Regions from separate parts of the Pantoea sp. X-Soil-YNGN-785 genome, predicted to be linked through region 3. Evidence: predicted binding sites of a transcription regulator. Region 3 holds the regulator's gene; each other region holds the start of a gene.
The links. Region 3 encodes CRP, which controls carbon source genes, mostly activating them, when cyclic AMP is high. Its sites were predicted from a motif close to ATGTGANNNNNNTCACAT; they were not measured.
Positions count from the first base shown of each region.

Region 1: AC6I8E_RS09020 (6-phosphofructokinase) is a predicted target of CRP. The motif match lies at 2,946-2,963, and genes of this name have one in related genera.
Region 2: garD (galactarate dehydratase) is a predicted target of CRP. The motif match lies at 1,622-1,639, and genes of this name have one in related genera.

Region 1 covers NZ_AP035942.1:1,937,885-1,942,012, reverse strand. Annotated here, with positions in the region: gene AC6I8E_RS09035 (class II fructose-bisphosphate aldolase) at 1-20, opposite strand, end outside; gene AC6I8E_RS09030 (PTS sugar transporter subunit IIC) at 7-1,374, opposite strand; gene AC6I8E_RS09025 (PTS sugar transporter subunit IIB) at 1,367-1,681, opposite strand; gene AC6I8E_RS09020 (6-phosphofructokinase) at 1,692-2,672, opposite strand; gene AC6I8E_RS09015 (pyridoxal-phosphate dependent enzyme) at 3,261-4,128, shown strand, end outside.
Region 2 covers NZ_AP035942.1:3,182,278-3,186,405, forward strand. Annotated here, with positions in the region: gene AC6I8E_RS14755 (MFS transporter) at 1-1,246, opposite strand, end outside; gene garD (galactarate dehydratase) at 1,812-3,371, shown strand; gene AC6I8E_RS14765 (flavodoxin) at 3,421-3,867, opposite strand; gene truC (tRNA pseudouridine(65) synthase TruC) at 3,880-4,128, opposite strand, start outside.
Region 3 covers NZ_AP035942.1:3,607,632-3,611,759, forward strand. Annotated here, with positions in the region: gene AC6I8E_RS16855 (phosphoribulokinase) at 1-259, shown strand, start outside; gene AC6I8E_RS16860 (OsmC family protein) at 779-1,183, opposite strand; gene crp (cAMP-activated global transcriptional regulator CRP) at 1,487-2,119, shown strand; gene AC6I8E_RS16870 (YccS/YhfK family putative transporter) at 2,177-4,128, shown strand, end outside.

The DNA of each region.
Region 1 (4,128 bases), 1.7 Mb from region 3:
GCGAAGTTATAAAGTTTCATGGATTTTTTCCTCCTGAGGTTTGGTCGATTTGCCATTAACAAACCAGGCAAGTGCGGTAATAAAGGCGATAAACAGAGCGACAAACAGCCAGTTATTCTGGAAGGCGTGGCCGAGCACCAGGCCGGTACTGATCACGTCGGAATCGCTGAAGGTGACCCCGGTGAAGCCGTAGCTCTCCAGCATCGGCACCAGGATGGCGGGCAGAATGGTGATAAAGAGTCCGTGGACGAAGCCACCGATCATCGCGCCGCGCCGTCCGCCCATGGCATTACCAAATACTCCGGCGGTGCCACCGGCAAAGAAGTTGGTCAGCAGGCCAGGCAGGATCATCGCCAGACCAAACATCGGGAAGACCAGCATGCCGACGATGGAACCCAGCGTGGTGGCGAGGAAGCCGACAATCACCGCGTTTGGGGCGTACGGAAACATCACCGGGCAGTCCAGCGCCGGTTTCGCGTCCGGCACCACGCGCATCGCGATACCCCGGAAGGCTGGCACCAGTTCGTTCAGCAGCAGGCGGACGCCGCTGTAGAGCACGAAGACCCCGGCCACGAACTGAATCGACTGCATAAAGGCGTACATCAGGTAGTTCATGCCGTTGCTGTACTGGGCGATAAACGCCGGGCCGGCTGCCACAGCGGGGATCAGGTACATCGGTACCATCACCAGCGCCATCGACAGATAGGTATCCTGCAGAAACTTGAAGTTATCGGGCAGCTTCAGGTCTTCGGTGGAGCGCGATCCTTTGCCGACGACTTTGGCGACTGCCGCCGTGACCAGATAACCGATGGTGCAGAAGTGACCCAGCGCCACGTCGTCCGAGTCGGTGATGCGCCGCACCGCCGGCTGCGCCAGCGCAGGCATTACCACCGCCATAATCCCGCCAAAGATGCCGCCGGTCAGAATCAGCGGCAGGCCCGTCAGCCCTGCTTTGTAGCCGATGACTGCGCCAATGGTCGCCATCCACAGCAACGCCTGGCCGGTCAGGAAGATGTACTTAAACGGCGTCAGTCGCGCAATGATGATGTTGACGATAAAAATCACCAGCAGCGTCAGCGCCACTTCAGACCCCAGCTCACGGTTAGCCAGCCCGGCAATGGCGGCCACATCGGTGATATAGCCGCGCATGCCGAAGCCATGGGTAAAAATGGTATTGAGGAACGTCAGGGTGCCAACAATAATATTGATACCCGCCATCATAATTAAAAAGCCGAGCAGCGTTTTAAAGGTGCCTTCCACCACCTTGCCTGCCGATTTTTTTTGCAGCAGCAGACCAATCAGGGCAATAAAGGCGATCAGAATCGATGCCTGCCCCAGCAGATCTTTTACCAGGAAGTCGATCACACTATTCATGGGCGGCGACCTTCTGGTTGCGTTCTTTTAAAAAGGCCAGGATCTTCTGCTCTATTTCCGCTTTATCGGTGAGCCGGTTAAGAATAATGACCCGTTTAATCTGTTCCGGACTGGCGTCGGCGTTTAAAACATCGGCAAACGCTTTTTGCGTCAGGATCATATCTGACTTAAAGGCATTCGCTTCTGAAATGGTGGTGTGATCGATGTCGGCCTCAATCTCCAGTTTTTTTAATACCGCTTTTGCGCTCATCTCAATCGCAAAACTGGAACCTAATCCACAACCACAGACACATAATATTTTCAGCATGGTTTTTTCCTCACACTATATTGAGTTGTTTAGCGAGTTTGTAATGGTGCCCGTCAATATCGACCAGGCGTTTTTGCATGCTTATTAAATCAATCGGAATCGGTTTATTGCTGCCATTAATAATGACCGCTTTATTCCGCATGCCTGACTGAATACAACGCACCACTTCACTGGCCATAATGGTGCCCTGAAAGATCTCTTCGCAGGTGGGATCACCATTGCGCAGCCCGTAACCCAGGATGGTTTTACGGATGCGCACGCCAATAAGGGGTTCAAGCTGTTTGATTAAGGTGTCGATCGCCCCCTGAAAACCTGGCGAATATTCCCGGGTGTAGCCTTCCGAACAGAGGATGACCACGCTGTTCTGCTCTGCCAGCCGCCCGGTAATGCGCTGCGCCAGTTGTGGCAGCGGGATCTGGCACTCAGGAATTAACGCAATATCTGCGTTAGATTTAATCGCGGACTGCAGCGTTAATTCGCCGCAATAACCACCGAGCAACTCCAGCATAAAAACGCGTCCCGGTAAGGCACGGCCGGTATTACGCAGTTTCGCCACCTCTTTTAATACCTGCTCGCAGGCGGTGGAAAATCCCAGCGTGTAGTCGCTGCCGAAAACATCATTATCGATGGTCATGCCGACGCCGAAACAATTCACGCCATACGCCGACAGGGTATGGAGAAATTGCAGCGACCCGTCTCCGCCCGCCATGATTAATATGTCAATCCGGGCGTTTTTCAGCTGGCGGGCAATTAACTCATACTCGCTGCGCACCAGCTTCTTTTCAGTGCGTCCCGATTGCATAACAGGAATAGAGGCGATGGAAAAGTCGAGCAGATCGCGCTGGCTGATCTCACGATGATTATTTTCGAGCAGGCCGGGAATACCACCGTCAAATATCACCATCTCCGCCTGTGCCATGCGCCCAATCTGGAAGACAAAATTATTAATGCCGGTCACGTCACCGCCACTGATCACCATTCCAATTCGCATCACCCTCACCCCGCTGGCTTATTCTGCTGAAGGGTATTCTTCCGGTTAGCGGGGTTGCTATTTGCAGAGGAGATCACAGTTACGTGCGGTTTTTCTCAGGCGGGAATATTGACAGTGCTCTTAACATCGCTTTATTTGTGATTTGCCTCACACTATTCCAACTTATTGCGTTCAAGGCGAATCGATATAAATCATTGGCTTAGCAGATGGCGCGGGTGAACTGGCCAGAAAGCGGGAGGAGGTAAAATCAGCCATTAGAGCGGCGTTGCAGATTTGTGACTTTCACCTCATTTTTCCCGTTTTCGCAGAGCAGAAACCGCAATTAAGGTGCAGAAAGAAAATCCGCAGGCAGATGTTAATCAGATTCAGCATCTCTGTTGCGAACGAGTAGCATTCTTCGGTATAACCTTTCAATGCCCACAGAAAACACAGCCTGACGATAATGATTTCTAAGGAAAAACTTCCACGCTCTTTGTGAGGGGTAACTTTCTCTTCTGCATCCGACGCCGTTATTTCGCACGGCAAAACCCGTGTTCTCCGTGATGACAAACCGGTTCCCTGTGACCACATTTGACCAGGATCATACGCATGGAAATAGCTATCCGTACCCCTCTCGTTCACTCCCTGCCACTAAGTCAGCTCAGCGGCAGCAACGTCTGGCTGAAAATGGAATCAGCGCAGCCAACCGGATCGTTTAAGCTCAGAAGCGCAGGCCATATCTGTCAATACTACGCGGCACAGGGCGCTAAGGCATTTGTCAGCTCCTCCGGCGGCAATGCGGGTATTGCCGTGGCACACAGCGGCCGCAGACTGGGGCTACCGGTCACGGTGGTGGTGCCTGAAACCACCTCGGCGCGCGCCAGACAGCTTATCGAACAGGAAGGTGCGAAGTTGATCGTACAAGGCAACGTCTGGAGTGAGGCCAATGCGTACGCGTTATCGCTGGCGTCGCACGAACATATCTACATCCATCCCTTTGACAATCCGCTGCTGTGGGACGGCATCAGCACGCTGGTAGATGAAGTGATCAGTGAGGGGGTGCGGCCGGATGCGGTAATCCTCTCCGTGGGCGGCGGCAGTCTGCTCTCCGGCATTGTCCAGGGTCTGGAAAGACATCAGCTCAGCCATATCCCGATTTATGCGGTTGAAACTGAGGGAACCGCGTCGCTTAACGCCGCGCTGGAAGCCGGTGAGCGGGTCACGCTGGCCCGGGTCAGCGGTATCGCCACCACGCTGGCAGCCAGTCAGGTGTGTGAAAATGCATTTAACGTGGCATGCCGGGCAGATGTCAGGGGAAAGGTTGTGACAGATGAAGAGGCTGTTAATGCCTGCCGCCGCTTCCTGGACGATCATCGTGTCCTGACAGAGCCAGCCTGTGGCGTCTCATTATCGATGCTGTATGACGGGAAAATTGGCTTTAAACCGGATGATAACGTGCTGGTTATCGTCTGTGGCG
Region 2 (4,128 bases), 430 kb from region 3:
CTTCAAAGGAACCACTGGTGGCGATGATGTAGCCGATAGCAATGGGGGTCACGATGCCGGAGAAGTTACCGAACATGTTAAACAGGCCGCCGCTGAGTCCGCTGATCTCTTTCGGTGCGGTATCCGCCATCACCGCCCAGCCCAGCGCACCAATGCCTTTACCAAAGAACGCCAGTGCCATAAAGAACACCACCACCCATTCGGTCTCGGTGTAGTTACACATCACCATCGAAATAGAGAGCAGCATGCCGAGCACGATCGGCGTTTTACGCGCGATATTCAGCGAGCCGGTTTTACGCATCAGCCAGTCGGAGATGACTCCGCCCAGGACGCCGCCCAGGAAGCCGCACACTGCCGGAATCGAAGCAATAAAGCCCGCTTTCAGAATCGACATGCCGCGCGCCTGCACCAGATAGACCGGGAACCAGGTGATGAAAAAATAGGTTAAGGCGTTAACACAGTACTGACCGAGGTAGATACCCAGCATCATGCGTGACGTCAGCAGCTGCTTAATCTGGAACCACTTCTCGCTCCAGCTCACCTTGCGGGTATCCTTTTTGACATCCATGTTGATCAGCGCGCCGCCCTGCTCCATGTACTCCAGTTCAGCTTTGTTCACGCCGGGGTGATCGGTGGGATCGTGGATCACTTTCAGCCAGATAAAGCTGAGGATGATGCCCAGGCCACCCATGAACCAGAACACATGCGCCCAGCCCACTTCAGAGACCAGCCAGCCCATGATGGGTGCAAAGATCACGGTGGCGAAGTATTGCGCGGAGTTGAAGATCGCCACTGCCGTGCCGCGCTCCTGCGCCGGGAACCAGGCGGCTACAATCCGGCTGTTGCCGGGGAAGGAAGGCGCTTCAGCCAGACCCACCAGGAAACGCAGAATAAACAGCGACATGATGATGCCGAAGCCGCTGAAGATATCCACGAAACCCTGCAGCAGCGTAAACAGCGACCAGGTAAAGATGCTCCAGAAATAGACGCGTTTAGAGCCGAAGCGGTCAAGCAGCCAGCCGCCCGGAATCTGGCCAATAACGTACGCCCATGAGAAGGCAGAGAAGATATAGCCCAGTCCGACCGAATCGAGGCCGATATCTTTGGACATCGCGGAACCGGCAATCGAGATGGTTGCGCGGTCACCGTAGTTGAATGAGGTGACGATAAATAACATCACCACAATCCAGTAGCGGGCATTGGTGCGCTTCTGCACCGTTTCCGCGGTCTGGCTGAAACTATTCATGATGCACTCCTGAAATATAGCGTGAGCTACATTCGCTCTGACTGCATACACATCGCGTTGGGTATCAGAGAGAAGTTGGGTTAAACACGGCGATCTTTTTGTTTTGGCAAACCTTTATTTATCCATCTGCGAGGTGGCAGCCAATGCGCTTCTGCGACCTCTGCGGATGAGTAATACGTCGTGACAGATAACCTGACTTTGGCTAACGGAACCCAGTATAAGAACAGCCTGAAGCGAGCACATTGGCACATCGCCCTGGAATAATGCCCGTGCAGAAGTGATTGTGTGGCGGATGCACAAAACCCTGCGGGATGGCTCACGAAAGCGGCAAATAACTGAGCAATAACCGCCTTAGGTAACGCTTTCCCCCGCTGTTTGTGAGGCTCTTCACTTGCTTCTGGATAATCGCCCCAAATCGATAAGGTGAATTGTCTCAATGGTGGTCATTTGCACAATGCGCGCCTTGCTCCGCCTCCCTATACTGAAGATGGCAAACAAACGTGTGACAGGTCAGAACATTACAGCGTGCCGCACAAGTACGGCACGACAGACGGGAAGGTGAGCGATGTACCCCAAAACAGATGAACAACCGCTCTATATCAAAGTCCATGAGCACGACAATGTGGCGATAGTGGTTAACAGCCTGGGCCTGCCGGCTGGCACGCAGTTTGCGGATGGCCTGACACTCACGGAGCATGTGCCACAGGGTCACAAAGTCGCGCTGCGCGCGATTAACCAGGGTGCAGAGATCGTGCGTTACGGCGAAGTCATCGGCTATGCATTACGGGATATTGCCCAGGGCAGCTGGATTGATGAGTCGCTGGTCGCGTTGCCGGAAGCGCCTCCGCTGGCGAGTCTGCCGTTAGCCACGCAGGTTCCGCCTGAATTGCCGCCGCTGGAAGGCTATACCTTTGAAGGTTATCGCAATGCGGATGGCAGCGTCGGCACGCGTAACCTGCTCGGCATCACCACCAGCGTCCACTGCGTGGCCGGTGTGGTGGATCATGTCGTACAGATCATTGAACGGGATTTACTGCCGCGCTACCCGAATGTGGATGGCGTGGTCGCGCTCAATCACCTTTATGGCTGCGGCGTGGCGATTAATGCACCTGCGGCGGTGGTGCCGATTCGCACGATTCATAACCTGGCGCTGAATGCCAATTTCGGTGGCGAAGTGATGATCGTCAGCCTGGGCTGTGAGAAGTTACAGCCGGAGCGTCTGCTGACCGGCACGCCCGACGTGCAGGCGATTTCGCTGGACGATCATGACATTGTGCGCCTGCAGGATGAGAAGCTGGTCGGTTTTGGGGCGATGGTAAATGAGATTCTGCAGGTAGCGGAGCGCCATCTCCAGCGGCTGAATCAGCGCCAGCGCGAAACCTGTTCTGCTGCAGAACTGATTGTCGGCATGCAGTGCGGTGGCAGCGATGCGTTTTCGGGCGTAACGGCGAATCCGGCGGTGGGCTTCGCGTCTGATTTGCTGGTGCGCTGCGGTGCGACGGTGATGTTTTCGGAAGTCACTGAAGTGCGTGATGCAATTCACCTGCTGACGCCGCGGGTGATTAATCAGGAAGTCGGTAAGCGCTTACTGGAGGAGATGGCCTGGTATGACAACTACCTCGACCAGGGCCAGACCGATCGCAGCGCGAATCCGTCGCCGGGCAATAAAAAAGGCGGACTGGCGAACGTGGTGGAAAAAGCGCTGGGATCGATCGCCAAATCGGGGCGCAGCGCCATTGTCGAAGTGCTCTCGCCCGGTCAGCGACCTACGCGACGTGGCCTGATCTACGCAGCAACCCCCGCCAGCGATTTTGTCTGCGGTACGCAGCAGCTGGCATCCGGTATCACGCTACAGGTGTTTACTACCGGCCGCGGAACGCCTTACGGTCTGGCTGCGATTCCGGTCATCAAGATGGCAACGCGCAATGCGCTGGCCGAGCGCTGGCACGATCTGATGGATATTAATGCCGGGACGATTGCGACCGGTGAAGAGAGTATTGAGCAGGTGGGCTGGCGATTGTTTGAGTTGATTCTGGATATTGCCAGTGGCCGGAAGCAGACCTGGTCCGATCGCTGGGGCATCCGTAATCAGCTGGCGGTGTTTAACCCGGCACCGGTGACCTGATATCACACGCCAGGCTTATCCTTATGCTGCGATAAGCCTGGCGTTGCCATCAGAGCTGCGCGCCCCAGGCTTCAACCCACGGAGAGGTCACCGCTTCCGGCTCAGGATTTTCGGTGGCATCAACCAGTAACACCTCACCGACCCGCTGTGCGCCCTGTTCCTGCAGCAGCGCATCGAAAGTTTTACCCGCGCCACAAAAATGGTCATAACTGCTGTCACCCAGCGCAATCACGCCATAGCGCAACGCAGGCTGATGACCGAGCTTATCTTTAACCGCATGGAACAGGCCTGAAATCGTATCAGGAAAATCGCCCTGTCCGGTGGTTGAGGTGACAATTAACGCCACGTCGCTGGCATAGTTCTGCCAGTCTGCCAGCGTCGGATCGTCAAACACGGTGACGCTGTGACCCTGCTGCTGCAGAAGGGGCTCTGCTTCTTCCGCTACCAGCAGCGCATTGCCGTATACCGTCCCTACAAAAATGCCAATCTTTGCCATCTGCTTTCTCCCTTATTCTGAAACGTTATCCTGTCCTGGCGCTGCGTTAAACTCAACCCGCGGCACCTCAGGAATGCGATCCTGCCAGCCAAACTGGTTCATCACGTTCTGCCAGACGCCATCCAGCCCGGCACGGATCAGTAAAGGTTCACCGATCACCGGATGGGTGAGTGCCAGGCTGCTGGCGTGCAGCATCAGCCGGTTAGCACCAAAGTGTTCAGCGGCCCCCCGGTTCTGGCGCAGATCGCCGTGCGCCGAATC
Region 3 (4,128 bases):
CTTTCAGCGCGTTCCAACCATTGATACCTCCAACCCGTTCGCAGCCCGCGCCATTCCGTCACTGGATGAGAGCTTTGTCGTGATTCACTTTCAGGGGCTGGAGGACATTGACTTCCCGTACCTGCTGGCAATGCTGCAGGGTTCGTTTATTTCGCACATAAATACGCTGGTGGTGCCTGGCGGCAAAATGGGGCTGGCGATGGAGTTGATCATGGGCCCGCTGGTGAAGCGGCTGATGGAAGGTAAACGGATTGAGTAAGAGGCCAGCAAAAAACCCTCAGATAGCAGATGCCTTTCGCAAAAATGTCAAACCGGCTTTTCTGCGGATAAAGGCTTACTGCTGAGCAGGCTTCAGGGAGCATACGCCTTTCGCAAAGATGCAAAACCGCCATCCCTGGCCCGCTATGCTTTGCTACAGGCGTATGCTCCCTTCGCTTCACGTCCGGCAACCGCATCCGGTTTCAGTAAGACCGCTACAGACAAACCATGGGCACAAAGAATCTGACAGCAATAGATAAGCTCAACACGCAGGGAACCGGGTCAGAAGAGGAAAGCGTCCCGCGCCAGGGACAAAAACGCCGGGAGCGTTTTTGAACAACGCAACGCGTTGGCCCGGCTACGGACGCACCTCAGGGATGAGGTGCGTAATTGCGCGGGCCGAGCATGCCATGGATGGCGGTTTTTGCGTCTTTCCGATCTGACCCGGTTCTCTGCGCAGGCACAGTCTTAAAGCAACCTGCAGCAGACACTGGAAGTGAAGTTAGCAGGTCTGCAATGACTACAGCTCAACCACCTCATAGCTATGCGTAATCGTCACACCTTTACCCAGCATGATGGCCACAGAGCAATATTTTTCCGCCGAAAGATCGACGGCGCGTGAGACCGCTTTATCCTGGAGCGCTTTTCCACTCACGATAAAATGCAGGTTGATGTGCGTAAAGATTCGCGGCGCCTCTTCACGACGTTCTGAGGTCAGTTTTACTTCACAATCAGCCACATCGTTGCGGCCTTTTTGCAGAATTGAAACCACGTCAATCGCGCTGCATCCGCCCGCCGCCATCAGCACCATCTCCATTGGGCTGGGCGCTTTATCACCCGAATTCCCATCCATCAGTATCTGATGGCCGGATGAGGATTCTCCGAGGAATGTCAGCCCTTCTACCCATTTCACTCTTGCCTGCATGATTTTTGCTCCGGAATACGCTGTTTTGTCGCCAGAGTACGCTTTCACCTGGTAAACAGCAATCCAGAGAAATCCGCCCGTAGCTGAAGCGAGACAACAGAAGACAGTCGGCAAAAGCTGTGCTACAAACAGTGCTGAAAATATTTTTCGTCACCCGATGGCGAAGCCGGGAAGAATGATGCGCACTGCGCCTGATGCGGCCCGAATAATTTCCTGAAAAGGAAACGCTTGAAGCTTTCACCGCCTGACAGGGAAAACTGCCCCCTGTATTTTGGGCACGATTACAACAGAGGATAATAGCGAATGGTTCTCGGCAAACCGCAAACAGACCCTACACTCGAATGGTTCCTGTCCCATTGCCATATTCACAAGTATCCATCCAAAAGTACGCTGATTCACCAAGGTGAAAAAGCAGAAACGCTTTACTACATCGTGAAAGGTTCCGTCGCGGTTCTGATTAAAGATGAAGAAGGCAAAGAGATGATTCTTTCCTACCTGAATCAGGGCGATTTTATTGGTGAGCTTGGCCTGTTCGAAGAAGGTCAGGAGCGCAGCGCCTGGGTACGTGCGAAAAGCGCGTGCGAAGTAGCGGAGATTTCTTACAAGAAATTCCGTCAGCTGATCCAGGTTAACCCCGACATCCTGATGCGACTCTCCTCGCAGATGGCGCGTCGCCTGCAGGTCACGTCTGAAAAAGTGGGTAATCTCGCTTTCCTCGATGTCACCGGACGCATTGCACAGACTCTGCTTAACCTGGCGAAGCAGCCAGATGCCATGACGCATCCCGACGGCATGCAAATTAAAATCACTCGTCAGGAAATTGGCCAGATTGTGGGTTGTTCACGTGAAACCGTGGGCCGTATTTTGAAGATGCTGGAAGATCAGAACCTGATCTCCGCACACGGCAAAACTATCGTCGTTTACGGCACCCGCTAATTCCTGTCATCCACGGCGTGATGGCAACATCACGCCGTTATTGTTTGTGTTGGGCCGATGTGGCGTCGAATCATTTACCATCCTGAAGTTAACTACGCCTTGCGACAAACGCTGGTGCTCTGTCTGCCGGTGGCGCTGGGCTGGCTGGCTGGCGACCTGCAAAAAGGTCTGCTGTTCTCGTTAGTGCCCGCCTGCTGCAATATCGCCGGTCTTGATACTCCGCATAAACGCTTCTTCAAACGTCTGATTGTAGGCGGCAGCCTGTTTGCCCTCGGCAGTTTTCTGATCCAGTGGCTCACCCTGCATGCGATTCCACTGCCGCTGATCCTCTTCGCTATGCCTTTGCTGCTTGGCGTCACCGGTGAGATCAGCCCGCTGCATGGTCGCCTGCTGCCCGGCACCCTTATTGCCGCCATCTTTACCCTCAGCCTGATTGGCCGCATGCCCATCTATGTCACTCCGCTGCTCTATATCGGCGGCACGCTCTGGTATGGGGTATTTAACTGGTTCTGGTTCTGGCTGTGGAAAGAGCAGCCGATGCGTGAGAGCCTGAGCCTGATCTACCGCGAGCTGGCCAACTACTGCGACGCCAAATATACCCTTCTGACGCAGCTGACCGATCCCGAAAAAGCGCTGCCGCCGCTGCTGGCTCACCAGCAGAAAGTGGTCGATCTGATCAACACCTGTTATCAGCAGATGCACATGCTGTCGGCAAGCCGCGATCACAGCCATAAGCGGCTGACGCGCGCTTTTCAGGTGGCACTCGATCTGCAGGAGCATATCTCGGTCAGCCTGCACCGCCCGGAAGAGGTGCAAAAGCTGGTGGAGCAGAGCCATGCTGAAGCGGTGATCCGCTGGAATGCCAAAACCATCTCGGCCCGACTGCGGGTACTGGCGGATAACATCCTTTATCACCAGTTACCCGACCGCTTTGCGATGGATAAACAGCTCGGCGCGCTGGAGAAAATCGCCCATCAGCACCCCGATAATCCGGTGGGTAACTTCTGTCTTTATCACTTCAACCGCATTGCGCGCGTGCTGCGCACCCAGAAGCCGCTTTACCAGCGCGACCTGATGGCAGACCGCCAGCGCCGCCTGCCGCTGTTACCGGCGCTGCGCAGTTATCTCTCGTTTCGCTCGTCGGCGCTGCGCACGGCGGGTCGCTTTGCGGTGATGCTGATGCTGGGCAGTGCGCTGGCGCTGTTCTTCAACATCCCTAAGCCCTACTGGATCCTGATGACCATTATGTTCGTCAGCCAGAACGGCTACAGCGCTACCCGCGTCCGTATCCAGCACCGGGCGCTGGGCACCTTTGCAGGACTGGTGATTGCGGCTGCCACGCTGCGGCTGGCGGTGCCGGAGTCACTGGTACTGCTGATCATGCTGGCGATCACCTTTATCAGCTATCGCTTTACCCGCCAGTTCTATGGCTGGTCGATGATTGGTTTTACGGTCACGGCGGTTTACTCGCTGCAACTGCTGTCACTGAATGGCGCACAGTTTCTGCTGCCGCGACTGATGGATACGCTGATGGGCTGTCTGATCGCCTTTGGCGGGATGCTGTGGCTGTGGCCGCAGTGGCAGAGCGGCTTACTGCGGCAAAACGCCCACGACGCGCTGGAAACCTATCAGGATGCGCTGCGGCTCTTGCTGGGCGATGAACAGTCGCCAGAGAAACTGGCTTATCAGCGCGTGAAAGTGAATCAGGCACACAATGCGCTGTTTAACTCACTGAATCAGGCGATGCAGGAACCGGCATTCAACTCCCGCTATCTGAGTGATATGCGGCTCTGGGTCACCCACAGTCAGTTTATCGTCGAGCATATCAATGCGATAACGATTCTGGCGCGCGAGCACACGATGCTGACCGCCTCGCTGGCTCAACGCTATCTGCAATCCTGCGAAATTGCGCTGCAGCGGTGTCAGCAGCGGCTGGAATATGATGGTGAAAGCTCACAGGTGAATCTGCTGGATGACCTGGAGAACATCAGTGAAGGACCGATCACGGT